Regions from separate parts of the Dictyobacter halimunensis genome, predicted to be linked through region 1. Evidence: a T-box and tRNA genes for the amino acid it is inferred to sense, from the RefSeq annotation. Region 1 holds a T-box; the other holds one or more tRNA genes.
What was found. A T-box is a leader RNA that pairs with one kind of tRNA and senses whether it is charged. The one in region 1 lies ahead of proS (proline--tRNA ligase), so its partner is inferred to be a tRNA-Pro.
Positions count from the first base shown of each region.

Region 1 (6,401 bases):
GCAGACGCTCAATCTATCAATCGGACTGCGCCTGCAGCATCAAGATGTTCTGACACAGTTGTTACATAACATATCCGATCCCCATTCCGCCCAATATCATCATTTTTTGACTCCACAACAATTCGAGGCCCAGTTCAGTCCGACTTCCGATCAGCGTCAGCAGGTGGTTGATTATCTGCGCAGTCAGGGTCTGACGGTGGATAGCGTGTCATCCAACGGCCTGCTGGTCAATGCGCATGGCACGGCGTCTCAGGCGGAATCAGCCTTCCAGATTCAGATGCAGAAGTATCAGCTCGGCGCGCGCACGTTCTATGCCAATGCCGGCGCGCCCTCGATCCCTGCCGCTTTATCTACCGTCATCCTCTCGATCGGAGGACTGGATAACAGCGCGCAACTGCATCCATTATCTCACCTGGTCCCGACCCCTCGCGCTGGCTACGCCCAGAACGAGCTGGCGGGCGCCTATGATATCAATCCGCTTTATCAGGCGGGCGTGCAGGGGAACGGCCAGACCGTGGCCGTGTTTGAATTAGATGGCTATCAGCCCGCCGATATCAGCCAGTTCGCCACCGAGCATCACCTCAGCCAGCCCAATCTGACCAACGTGCTGGTGGATGGGGCCAATGGCGCGGCCGGCGCTGGGGCGATCGAAGCCGAGCTCGACATCGAGGTCATCAATGAGATCGCGCCCCAGGCGCACCAGCTGGTCTATGAAGGACCCAACTCGACGCAGGGTGTCAACGATACCTATAACCGTATCGTTACCGACAACCAGGCGCAGGTCGTCTCCGTCAGCTGGGGCGAATGCGAGGCGCAGTCGGGCTCGGCCGAACTGCAGACGCTGGATGGCATCTTCAAGCAGGCGGCGGCGCAGGGCATCTCTGTCTTCGCGGCCTCGGGCGATTCGGGCGCCTATGATTGCAATGACCTGAACCTGGCCGTTGATTCGCCCGCCAGCGATCCCTACGTGACCGGTGTGGGTGGCACCAATCTACAGCTGGCCAATAGTGGCGGCTATGGCAGCGAGTCCGCCTGGAGCAGTCCGACCGATACCCAGCGCAGTCCCAATGGCGCCGGCGGTGGTGGCGGACTCAGCAACACCTTCAACAAGCCCGACTGGCAGACGGGTCCCGGCGTCGACAACCAGAATAGCAATGGCATGCGCGAGGTACCCGACGTGGCGGCCGATGCCGATCCGGCCTCCGGATACGCGGTCTACTGTACTGTCGCCGCATCGAGTTGCCCCTCTTCGGGAGACGTGACCGTGGGTGGCACCAGCGCGGCCGCGCCCCTGTGGGCCGGTAGCACGGCTCTGCTCAATGATTTCCTGCAGCAGCATGGCCAGCAGCGCGTTGGCTGGATCAATCCAATGCTCTACCAGCTTGCCAGTAACCAGCAGACTTACGCTCCTTTCCACGACGTTACCACCGGTAACAATCTGCACTACATGGCCGGCCCCAACTATGACCTGACCACGGGCCTGGGTTCACCCGATGTGTATAACATTGCCCGCGATGGTATCAATGGCACCGCGACCGGTGGCGACACGCCAACTCCCACCCCAACCGTTGCCGCCACGCCTACAGACACGCCGCAGCCGACCGCCACGCCGGCGCAATCCCCGGCCACCAGCGCCCAACCCTGATCCTGCGACGACCTGTCTGGATACAAACAAAAGCTCCCAATCTCATTAGAGGTCGGGAGCTTTTGTTTGTATAGAAATGTTCTGGAAGGTTATTTCACGATCACCGTCATCTTCATGCCGGGGTGAACCGTACAATAGAGCTTGAATGTGCCGGCCGTATTAAACGGTCCCAGCTTGCCGCTGCCGAAGCCATCGACCTGCATATTATTGATTTTAGGCGCGCCGGCCTCAGTGGCGGGTTTCGGTGTACTATCATCCCAGGTGCCGTTAGCGATGATATGGGGTGGGGCATCGTCGTTAATCAGCGTGATGATCTCACCCTTTTTGATCGTGATTGAAGATTGTGTGAAGGTGGTGCTATCCATATGAACAGGATTCGGGCCGGTCGCGGTATTGCCACCCATCGCGCAGGCCGAGATGAACACCGTAAAGAGGCTGAACAATATAAAGGCGCCAAACAATTTTTTCATTGTCGGTAGGTTGCTCCTAAAGCTGGTAAGGATGATAGCCTATCTTCTCTGTTTTCGCTTTATGCTATGTGCGGCTTACATATATAAAGAAGACAGCGTATCCTTATCTATCGATTAAAATCTATAGGGTATGGGTATCGCTGCCCCCTATTATAAGGCTCTACCACATCAAAAGGCTACCTGATTTTTCTCTAGGGGAAAGTATGTAGGTGCCAGGCGAAGCGCCTATAGAGCGCGAATGGCCATCGGCCGGTTCTTATCAGCTGATGCTCCATGCGTGTGCCCACCAGGGGCGTGGCCGCCTGCGCCTTCTCTATCATTGCTGGCTTGATAAAACGGGCATCATAGATCCATAGTCGCCCTCCCGGTTTCAGCACACGATAGAGCTCGCGCAGAGGCCGTTCAAGCTCTTGCCAGTGGTGCAGGCTGATCGTTGAGACGATCACATCAAAGCTGTGATCGGGATAGGGGAGCTGCCGGACATCACCGGAGTCGAACTGTACGCGCTCATTGAGCTGCTCTTGTCTGGTTCGCTCACGCGCCAATTGGATCATTTCTGTTGATAGATCGACTCCATAGACCCGAAGTTGGGGAAAAGCGCGAGCGATGTCCCTGGCTAACACGCCTGGTCCGGTTCCTACGTCCAGTACCTTTTCCCCAGCGAGCTGAAGCGAGGCCAGATCTTCAATGACCCGTTGGTACAGGGGCCTGGTCAGATGGACCATCGTGTGCTCATAGACGCGACTGCCCCGGCCGGTAAACAGAAAGTTCAGGTGGCTTAAGTGACGCGACTGTGTGTGGTTTCCGATCTCATGGCTATGCATTGTATTGCTCCTGATCGAACTGGAAAAGCAAACGAAAAACAGAACATTTCTCATTCACTCTCGTATATCATTAGATACAACCAATGTAGCTGAACGCTGAAAGGCAAACAAGTACGCAAAATAATTTGACCAGGAGAGCGTGGCGTTCTCCACAAGGAGGAAATCAGATGATCCAGCCAAAGAAAGCTACCAGGTGTCCGGCAGGCATCGTTAGTGTCGGTGGAAGGCTAAAGCTGCGGATCTGCTATCATTTGCTCGGTGGGACCAGGCGCTTCGGCGAGCTACAGCGCCTGATACCAGAAGCCAGTCGGCAGATGCTGACCTTGCAATTGCGAGATTTAGAGCAAATGGGCTGGATTCACCGCCAGGTATATGAGCAGGTGCCCCCAAAGGTTGAATATTCGTTGACCGAGTTGGGACGCAGTTTAGAGTCCCCTCTTCGTCAGTTCAATGCCCTTGGTGAAAGTATAAACCTTGGCTTTTAGCTTAGATCTAAGGCAGGAGACTGTGCCCGCTTATGAGCCGTGGGTGGTATCGTTGGCCTGTTGCTGCTCTGTTGAGGTCGGCTCCAGGTTGACTACGATCGGGTCTTGCGAGTTGCGCACGATGACCCACTGGGATGGTTCGCTGCCGGGATTGAGCTCTTGATGGGGCACAAAGGGTGGCACATAGATAAAATCGCCCGGCTCGACATCGGCGGTGAACTCCAGTTGCTCTCCCCAGCGGATCTGCGCGCGGCCCGAGACGACATAGATGACGGTCTCCAGCTCGCCGTGGTGGTGCTTGCCGCTGGCTACGTGTGGTCCCACGTTGGTGACGCCGGCCCAGATCCCCTGTGAGCCAGCCAGTTCCCTTGAGACGGCCGCCATGCGCTGCATCCCCGGCGTCTGGGGCGTATTGCTATCAAACTGGGAAGGCTTGATTACGCGTACACCTCCGGCTGGCTGCATCTGCTCCAGATTGTCAGAACTCATGAATAATGCTCCTTTCCTGAATGAGACGGACGCAGGATTATAGCACCGGGATGATCGAGCGTCAAGGGAAAATAATTGCTTGACACACCGGGGGGGGATGGTGTATGCTTTGCTTAATTAAAAAGAACAACCTTAACGCGCTGATCAGGACCAGTAAATGCTCTGGGGATCGCACAGCGAGCCGAGATAGTGCAAGTCGGTCGATGAACCTGCATTGAACCCACCTGAGAGCGTCGGTATAAAAAGCCTGACCGGGCCCCCTTCGCCGTTATCAGAAGGCGCGGTTCATAGTTGACCGCATGAGTGGAGCTGTTGTGTGCGTTCGCGCCAACGGCTCAATTGAGGTGGTACCACGGGTTATATGCTCGTCCTTGTGAGAAGGACGGGTTTTTTTTATGCTCGTTTATAGAGAGAAAGGACTTATATGGTCAACGATGAAAAATTTGTGGAAGATATCGTCGATCAGGACGATAATTTTTCGCAGTGGTACAACCAGGTGGTGCGTAAGGCCGAGCTGGCCGATTACGCGCCGGTACGTGGTTGCATGATTATTCGCCCATATGGCTACGCGCTGTGGGAGAATCTGCAGCAGAAGGTGGACGCACGCTTCAAAGAGACCGACGTGCAGAACGCCTACTTCCCACTGCTGATCCCGCAGAGCTTTTTGCAGAAAGAGGCCGAGCACGTCGAGGGCTTCGCGCCCGAGGTGGCCTGGGTGACGCGCGGCGGCGGCGAGGAGCTGGAGGAGCCACTGGCCATCCGCCCGACCAGCGAGACGATTATCGGCAATAGCTTCTCCAAATGGATTCAGAGCTACCGCGATCTGCCACTGCTGATCAATCAGTGGGCCAACGTGATGCGCTGGGAGAAGCGTACCGCGCTCTTCCTGCGTACATCGGAGTTCCTGTGGCAGGAGGGCCATACCGCCCACCGTACGCCGGAGGAGGCAGAAGAGCGTACCCGTTTGATGCTTGAGGTCTATCGCTCCTTCGCCGAAGAGGATGCCGCCATCCCGGTCATCCCAGGCCGCAAGAGCGAGAACGAGAAGTTCGCCGGAGCCCTGCGCACCTATTCGATCGAGGCCATGATGGGTGACGGCAAGGCCCTTCAGTCCGCCACCAGCCATAATCTGGGCGACAACTTCGCCCGTGGCTTCGATATCCAATTTTTGGATGCCGATAGCCAGCGCAAATACTGCCACACCACCAGCTGGGGCATGAGCACGCGCATGATCGGTGCCCTGATCATGGTCCACGGCGACAAGTCGGGCCTGATCCTACCACCGCGCCTGGCTCCCTACCAGGTCGTGATCGTGCCGATCTGGCGCAAAGAGAAAGAGAAGGAAGCCGTCAACGAGCTGGTCAATCGGGTCGAGAAGATGTTCAAAGGCAAGGTGCGCGTCAAAGTTGATCGCAGCGAGAACACGCCGGGCTGGAAGTACAATGAATGGGAGATGCGCGGTGTGCCGTTGCGTATGGAGATCGGTCCTCGTGACGTGCAGAACAACAACGTCATGCTGGTGCGGCGCGATAACCGCGTCAAAGAGCCGGTCTCGGTCGATGCCCTGGAGCAGCGCCTGCCGGAGTTGCTGGAAGAGATCCAGAAGGCCCTCTACCAGCGCGCGCTGGAGTTCCGCGAGCAGAACACCTACACCACCGACAGCTATGACGAGTTCAAGCAGATCATCGCCGAGAAGCGTGGCTTTGTGCGAGTGAAGTGGGCCGAGGATAGCGCGGCCGAACTGGCGATCAAGGAAGAGACCAAGGCGACGCTGCGCGTGATCCCATTCAATCAGCCAGAGGGCGGCGTGCAGGGCAAGTGTATCTACACCGGCAAGCCGGCCACCTGCGAAGCCATCTTCGCGCGTGCCTATTAGTCTCAAGCAGGAGTAATTATGCGCAGTTCGCAGCTTTTAACCACCACCTTGCGTGAAGCCCCACGCGAGGCCGAAGGGGTCAATCAGGAACTATTGGTGCGGGCCGGCTTCGTACGCCAGCTAACCTCTGGCGTCTATAGCTTCCTGCCCCTGGGCAATCGGGTCTTGCAAAAGATCGCGACCATTATCCGGGAAGAGATGAATCGCATCGGCGGGCAGGAGGTGACGATGCCCGTCATTCAGCCCAGAGATCTCTGGGAGGTCAAGCCGGCCGACGGCGGTCCCTCGCGTGCCGAGGCCGTCGATATCCTCTTTCAACTCAAGGATCGCCGGGGACGCGATATGGTGCTGGGTCCAACCCATGAGGAGATTGTCACTCTGCTGGCCAGAGAGTTCGTGCGTAGCTACCGGGATCTGCCACAGTTGATCTATCAGATCCAGGTCAAGTTGCGCGACGAGCCACGTCCCCGTGGTGGTCTGCTGCGTACCCGCGAGTTCCTGATGAAGGATCTCTACAGCTTTGATGCCGATGAAGCGTCGATGGATAAGAGCTATCGCGCCGTTCGCGAAGCCTACCAGGCTATCTTCGCCCGTTGCGGTCTGCGCTTCATC
Region 1 is NZ_BSRI01000002.1:1,295,094-1,301,494, reverse strand. It holds gene AABA21_RS19445 (S53 family peptidase) at 1-1,645, shown strand, start outside; gene AABA21_RS19440 (cupredoxin domain-containing protein) at 1,735-2,115, opposite strand; gene AABA21_RS19435 (class I SAM-dependent methyltransferase) at 2,307-2,939, opposite strand; gene AABA21_RS19430 (winged helix-turn-helix transcriptional regulator) at 3,107-3,424, shown strand; gene AABA21_RS19425 (cupin domain-containing protein) at 3,455-3,913, opposite strand; T-box leader at 4,045-4,289, shown strand; gene proS (proline--tRNA ligase) at 4,338-5,789, shown strand; gene AABA21_RS19415 (proline--tRNA ligase) at 5,808-6,401, shown strand, end outside.

Region 2 (6,401 bases), 390 kb from region 1:
TCGGCCATCCATGGTAGTGTACCCTTGCCTGCGCGCTCACGCAGGCTGCGAATCTTATCGCCCGGGCTTGGTGGCATACACTGTACCAGTTTGATGGCCATCCCCAGTTTATTGGGGTCCAGCTGGGCCAGCGCCTGCTTCAGAATCAGCTCGCTGATACGCCAGAAGCGCAAACTTTCCGTCGTCGTAGTACGTATATTTAATACTTGCGCAAAAAATTCTGAGGGAATATGTTCAGAGCTATCTTCCGTTAACCACGACTGAATGTCGGGATACTGGTGTTCAAGCGCCTCCAATAGCTCAGGCCTTTGATTCGCATTTACAACTTGAAGTAAATGGATTAAATGCTGCTTTTGGGGTTTGGATTCGCCACTGGCCCAGCGTGACAATGTCATGCTCGTCACACCCAGCGCAGATGATAAACGCTGACGTTCGCCAGCGGATTTGATAATCCCCTGTAAGACACTTGACCAGGAAGGAGGAGGGGTGACCATGTCTTTCCACCTCTTTTGCTACTGATACTTAAATAGATCGATATCTGATACTGGTGCATATGATAACAGAGGAAGTGTCGTCCGTCAACATTGCATCTTTTCATGCATGAAAAAAATGTACTTCAGTAACGTATTTGTGCGTACGAGTTGTACTTCTCACGGGAAATCTGTATCATAATAATAAGAGTGATGGTAGAAAGGTGAGGGAGTCAGGTGGAGCATATGTCGAAGCGCATAGTGGTGGTAGACGATGATAGGGAGATCCGGGAGATTATCACATTTGTACTGGGCCGTCATGGATGTCAAGTAGAGGCTTTGGCCAGCGGGCAGCAACTGCAGCGCTTGCTGCTCTCTCAGCTACCTGATTTAATCATTTTAGATGTCATGATGCCAGGAGAGGATGGCTATCGCATTTGTAAGAGTTTACGGGCTGAACCCATGACACGTGATATACCGGTGATGATGATTACCGCGCACGATGAAGATATTTACCAGCGCATCAGCATTGATCTGGGGGCGGTCCAACACATGACCAAGCCATTTCATCCACTTGAGTTAGCGGAGAAGGTGCAGAGTATTCTAGGGCTAAAATCATATAGCCATTAAGTTCATCCTCTCACTCAAAAATGATAGCATAAATACTTGTCTCTACGCCGAAAAGTTGGTATCATTACAAGCAAGAGCGTCCTGACAAGTTCAAGGAAGCAGAGTGGCTATGCCAAATAGATATGAACGTGAGATCGAAGAAATCCTACGTAACCTGGAACAGACCAACCCTAAACCTGGCAAAAACCAGAAATTTGGAGAAAGGTTTCGGCGTCGACCGGGTCCGAACCTGCGGCCACAGCAGCCAAGGTCTATTTCCTGGAATCTTTCGTCCACAGAACGTTTCCTGGTAGGAACGATTATTTGTGCACTGCTTGCTGGAGCATATGCATATGTGGCCGGATCAAACATCATCACCCTCATTTTAGCCGTAGCCGGGTTTATCGGCATAGTGCTGGTGGCGGTCTCAAACTTTATACAACCGCGGCGACGTCCCCAATCGATGCGTTACGGCAACGTTACCATCACTCCATTGCGACGGGGGCCCTGGTACACCATCAAGACGCAATTAAATCTCTTGTTGCTGAAATTGCGTTATCGGCGTAAGGATGAGCAGTAATCAGAACAGGAAAAACAATTTTCCTACTATTTCGGAATCGCAAAAAAAGTGCTTGACAAAGCTCTAGAGGGGTGTTATAGTACACAGTGTTGACGGGGTGTGGCGCAGTTGGTAGCGCGCCTGGTTTGGGACCAGGAGGTCCGCAGTTCGAGTCTGCGCACCCCGACTTCGCGGGAGTAACTCAGTTGGTAGAGTCCCTGCCTTCCAAGCAGGTTGTCGCGAGTTCGAGTCTCGTCTCCCGCTCTTTTCATGTCTGTCGTCCCCTTGCAGGCCGATGAGAGGACGCTTCACAAGAAGCGTCTGGTAATCAGGTCAGCAAGGGGACGATGGTGTTTTTGGAGAAAATCTGCAAAAGACTGATTTGGCAGCGTGAGGTGTTCAGCATCCATGACATGCGTCGTGATGTTGGTTAATCCTACCTGTTGCACGGCCATCTTAGCTACTTTGAGCATGGCCTCAGAAATGTCAGTGGCCAGAACGGTTCCCTGTGGTTCCACTATTTGGGCAGCGAGGAGGCTCTGGGTACCTGTTCCAGCTGCGATATCCAGCGCACGATCACCTGGCTTTAGAACTGCTGCTTCGAGCATGTGTTGGGTGGCCTCTTCTATGAGTAACTGACGCTGCTGGGTTTTCTGCTGCCAACTCTCGATTACCTCCGGTGACTGCCAATGCTGCACTTGTCCTGTTCCATCCTTCTGTTCATGTGTCATGTGCTCATTTCCTTTCTTGGGTATGATGATACTTTTGCATTGATTTCGTCTTTGCCGGGTTATCTTTCTCTACTCAAGAGCGAGGGGGAGTCCCTGCTGGGCCCGATGTGTATTGGCCTGGGTGAGCAAATGACTCTCCCCTACGCAAATGAGTAAGAACAGATTGCGTTGCTCATACGCCGCTCGCAACAGCGTGCGAATGAGTAACGCAATCGCGGGTTCATGATCCTCCTGAGCCAGTGCTTCGTGAATCTGCTCACGGACGCGCCCAAGCGCCTCCTGAGCCAGAGCCCATAGGCAGGGGTCGCATGTGGATTTATTGTATCGCTCCCCCTGGTGGTTGCTCGTCCTGTCTTCTCTTGTGATCGTTGCTACCCTGGCTGCTGTGTTTCCCATGCATAAAGAGCATCATCAAGGGGCACAGGAGGAGGAGCACGAACGGAAGAATGCCCAGCAGATGCGCGGTATGCTCCGTCATCAGGAAGAAGGCGCTCACCGCGAGAAAATCGAGCAGGACCCAGGTGATTACCCGTGATTGGAAACCCCTTCTCAGGGGTTTGCATCATTGTGCTCGTTCTGTCTATTGTTCATATGCTTCATCGTATTTTTCCTCTTCTATTGATCGTGTTGTGATTGGCGTGTGCTCCCTGCGGCGCGCACTACAGCGCTTCCGATGTGCCTGGCGCATCGTTTTATTCCACAATGACTTTTCCGCGGAGCATGCCCATCTGGCAGGCGAAATCGTACTCGCTGGGTTGCTCGGGGAAAAACTCCATGGGCACAGCGACGGCGATCAACTTCCAGCCGACCGGAGCGGGAAATGCAGCCATTACGGGTGATTTTGTCCTGCTGGCACAGGAGGTCAACCCGGTGATCAAGGCGCTAAGGGAACATGGCATCGAGGTCACTGCCGTCCATAGCCATATGCTCACCGAAAACCCACGCCTGTTCTACCTGCATTTCTGGGCCAACGATGCGGCGACCAGGCTCGCGCAGGGGCTACGGGCTGCTCTCGATCAAACCAGGAGTGCTCAAGCAAGCTAGAAACTGACACGTGGAGCAAGTTCTCCACGTGTCTTTCTGTGTGCTCTTTTTCTTCGCCTTTCTGTGATAGGTCAATGCATGGAGGTGGATGTGTGAGGTATCTTACGTGATGTCTCGGATACGGGAGCCCTAAATAAAGCATAGAAATGAGAGGAAAGAGTTGAGGCATATTACTCCATTGGCGATGCGCTCAGCCATATCCGGAAGCAGTTTAGCCAGTTTGCGCAACGCGCTCTGGGCACTGCCAATGGCACGCATCTCCATCCAGTGTTCCCGCAGCATGATCGTGACCAGTGTTGCATCTCCCAGTAAAAGTCCATGCCCTGGACAAGATGAAAAGTCACGGCCAGGCTATAGAATTACACCGTGGAGATAGCCAGCGAGACCAGCATCATCATCCCGGGTTTCCGGTGCGCACTTCTGATTCAATATGCCGTTTTTGGCGTCAAGTATTCAGCCTTTATACCCATACCCACTGGGTATGGGTGTAAAGGAAGCAAAAAAATTACCTTGTTATCTACGTACCTCTGCGATGTCTTCTACCTGCTCAACTTTTGGGAAGGCTTTCGGCTGACGAAGCCAGACCAGAGCCAGAAGTGCCCCGAGCAGGCCGATTATTGCCGCACCGGCAAATGCGGCATGGAAACCGGCGTTGATCGCGATGATCTGGTTCGTTTCTGCCTGGAACGAACTGGCCGTGATCGCCGTGGAAAGCGCAACCATTGCAGCCAGGCCGAGCGCAGAACCAATCTGATAACTGCTGTTGACGAGGCCCGAAGCGAGACCGGCGTCTTCTGGCTGAGCGCCTGACATCGCAGCGATAGTAGCCGGCACATACGCAAGCACCATACCAAGCGCTGCGAGGAGTGACGCTGGCAAGACGTGAAGGAGGTAATTGCCATGGGTCGGAGCAAGTGCAAAGAGGCCAAGCGAGGCCGCGAGACAGAGCAGTCCGATCACCAGGTTCGTTTTGAAACCAAAACGATGTACCAATCGCGCGGTGAGTGTGACCATTAAGATCATGATGGTGACGGTTATGGGAAGCAACGCCAGTCCGCCAGTGAGCGCCGAGTACCCTAATACCTGCTGCAGGTAGAGATTGAGAAAGTACCAGAGGGGAATCCAGGTGGCTGCCAACAACGCGGTGATCACATTTCCGGCCGAAAGGTTGGGTGCGGTAAAGATGCGCAAAGGGATGAGCGGTTGTGCTTGTACGCGTTGAAGGAGCAGAAACGCTCCCAGGAGCAGAGCGGCGAGCACCAGCAGGCCAATCGTCTGTAGCGAGCCCCAACCGACATATTCTGCCGTCGCGATAGCATAGACGGCCAGCACGAGGGCTCCTGTGACCAGGAGCGCGCCCACGTACTCAACACGCCCACGTCGTACACTGCCCTCCGGGAGCAAGCCTGGACAGAGGAGGAGCACCAGGAGGCCGAAGGGGACATAGATCAGAAAGATCCACTGCCAGCTGAGCCATTGGGTAATAACCCCGCCAAAGAAAACGCCGGCCGAACCGCCTGCGGCTGCTGATGCGCCCCATAGACCCATGGCCTTGCCGAGCTCACGAGGATCTGTGAATAGCCCCATCACGAGCGAGAGTGCGGCTGGAGAACTCAGGGCCGCTCCGACTCCTTGAAGAGCGCGAGCGATAATCAACACTGGCTCTGACCAGGCGAGTCCAGCCAGCAATGAAGCAAGAGTGAGGAGCAGAAAACCACCCATAAAGAGACGGCGTTGTCCAAAGAGATCGGAGAGACGGCCACCGAGCAGCAAGAGCCCCCCATAACTGATGACGTACGCTTTGAAGACCCATTGCAAATCTTCTTGTGTGAAGTGCAGGGCGTGTTGGATGGCTGGAAGCGCGACCCCGATAATGGATGTATCAAGAATGACGAGAAATTGGGCTGCACAGAGCAAGAAGAGGGCAGCCCAACGACGAGGGTATGCAGGATTCGTTATTGTGACACCAGACCATTGACAGTCGGAATTTTGTTGGCTATACTCTTCCCATACCCCCATGCGGGGGGTATGGGTTAATCGAGAGAACATGTGAGAATGCAGTATGACGATAGATGTGCATCAGGAAAAAGAAGCCGGGCGCACTATGAGCCAGGCCGCCTTTGCGATTGAAGGCATGACCTGCGCCTCTTGCTCCATGCGTGTGGAGAAGGGGCTGAAGAAAATTCCCGGGGTGATCGACGCGCAGGTGAACCTGGCGACAGAAAAGGCCACTGTGACGTATGATCCTGAGCTAACTGGCGTCGAGCCGATGGTACAGAAGGTGGAGGCTGTGGGCTACAAAGCCATTCCCCTGGCTGCTCCTGCCATATCACCTTCAGCGTCCGAGCATAAGATGCAAACGACGCTGGCCCTGGAAGGGATGACCTGTGCCTCCTGCGCCATGCGGATTGAAAAGGGTCTCAAGAAGGCCTCAGGCGTTATGGATGCGCAGGTGAATCTTGCCACCGAGCGTGGCGTGGTGACCTATGATCCGACACAGACCAATCTGGATGCGCTGGTGCAAAAGGTGGAGGCCATTGGGTACAAAGCGGAGCCGCTAGAGCGGACGCCTGATAAACCAGGGGTCCCTACTTCTTCTCCTGCGCATCAGGAAATAAAACATCCTCCTAGTGGCCAGGAAGACGAGCGGGCACAAAAGAAGCAGGCTGAACTGCGACGTAAGCGGAACCTGCTCATCCTGGGTATCGTGTTGTCTCTGCCGGTCGTGATCCTGAGCATGTTTTTCATGGGTCGCTTCGCGGGAGAGAATATGTTGTTGTTGGTGCTCACGACGCCTGTCTGGGCGCTTGTGGGATGGGAATTCCACCGTGGGGCACTCAAGACGCTGCGCCACGGTAGTGCCAATATGGATACACTGGTCTCGCTGGGCTCGACTGCCTCGTATCTACTGAGCGTGGTCGCCACGTTTTTCCCACAGCTTGTAGGAGGCATGACCTTCTACGATACGACGGCGTTGATTATTACCCT
Region 2 is NZ_BSRI01000002.1:908,156-914,556, reverse strand. It holds gene AABA21_RS17875 (GAF domain-containing protein) at 1-494, opposite strand, end outside; gene AABA21_RS17870 (response regulator transcription factor) at 717-1,100, shown strand; gene AABA21_RS17865 (hypothetical protein) at 1,210-1,659, shown strand; tRNA gene AABA21_RS17860 (tRNA-Pro) at 1,753-1,825, shown strand; tRNA gene AABA21_RS17855 (tRNA-Gly) at 1,830-1,902, shown strand; gene AABA21_RS17850 (class I SAM-dependent methyltransferase) at 1,947-2,369, opposite strand; gene AABA21_RS39440 (DUF2933 domain-containing protein) at 2,686-2,847, opposite strand; partial or broken gene AABA21_RS17840 (DUF1259 domain-containing protein) at 3,141-3,413, shown strand; gene AABA21_RS17835 (MFS transporter) at 3,927-5,330, opposite strand; gene AABA21_RS17830 (heavy metal translocating P-type ATPase) at 5,476-6,401, shown strand, end outside.
Region 2: it encodes a tRNA-Pro, which carries the amino acid that the T-box ahead of proS (proline--tRNA ligase) is inferred to sense. The anticodon was not compared.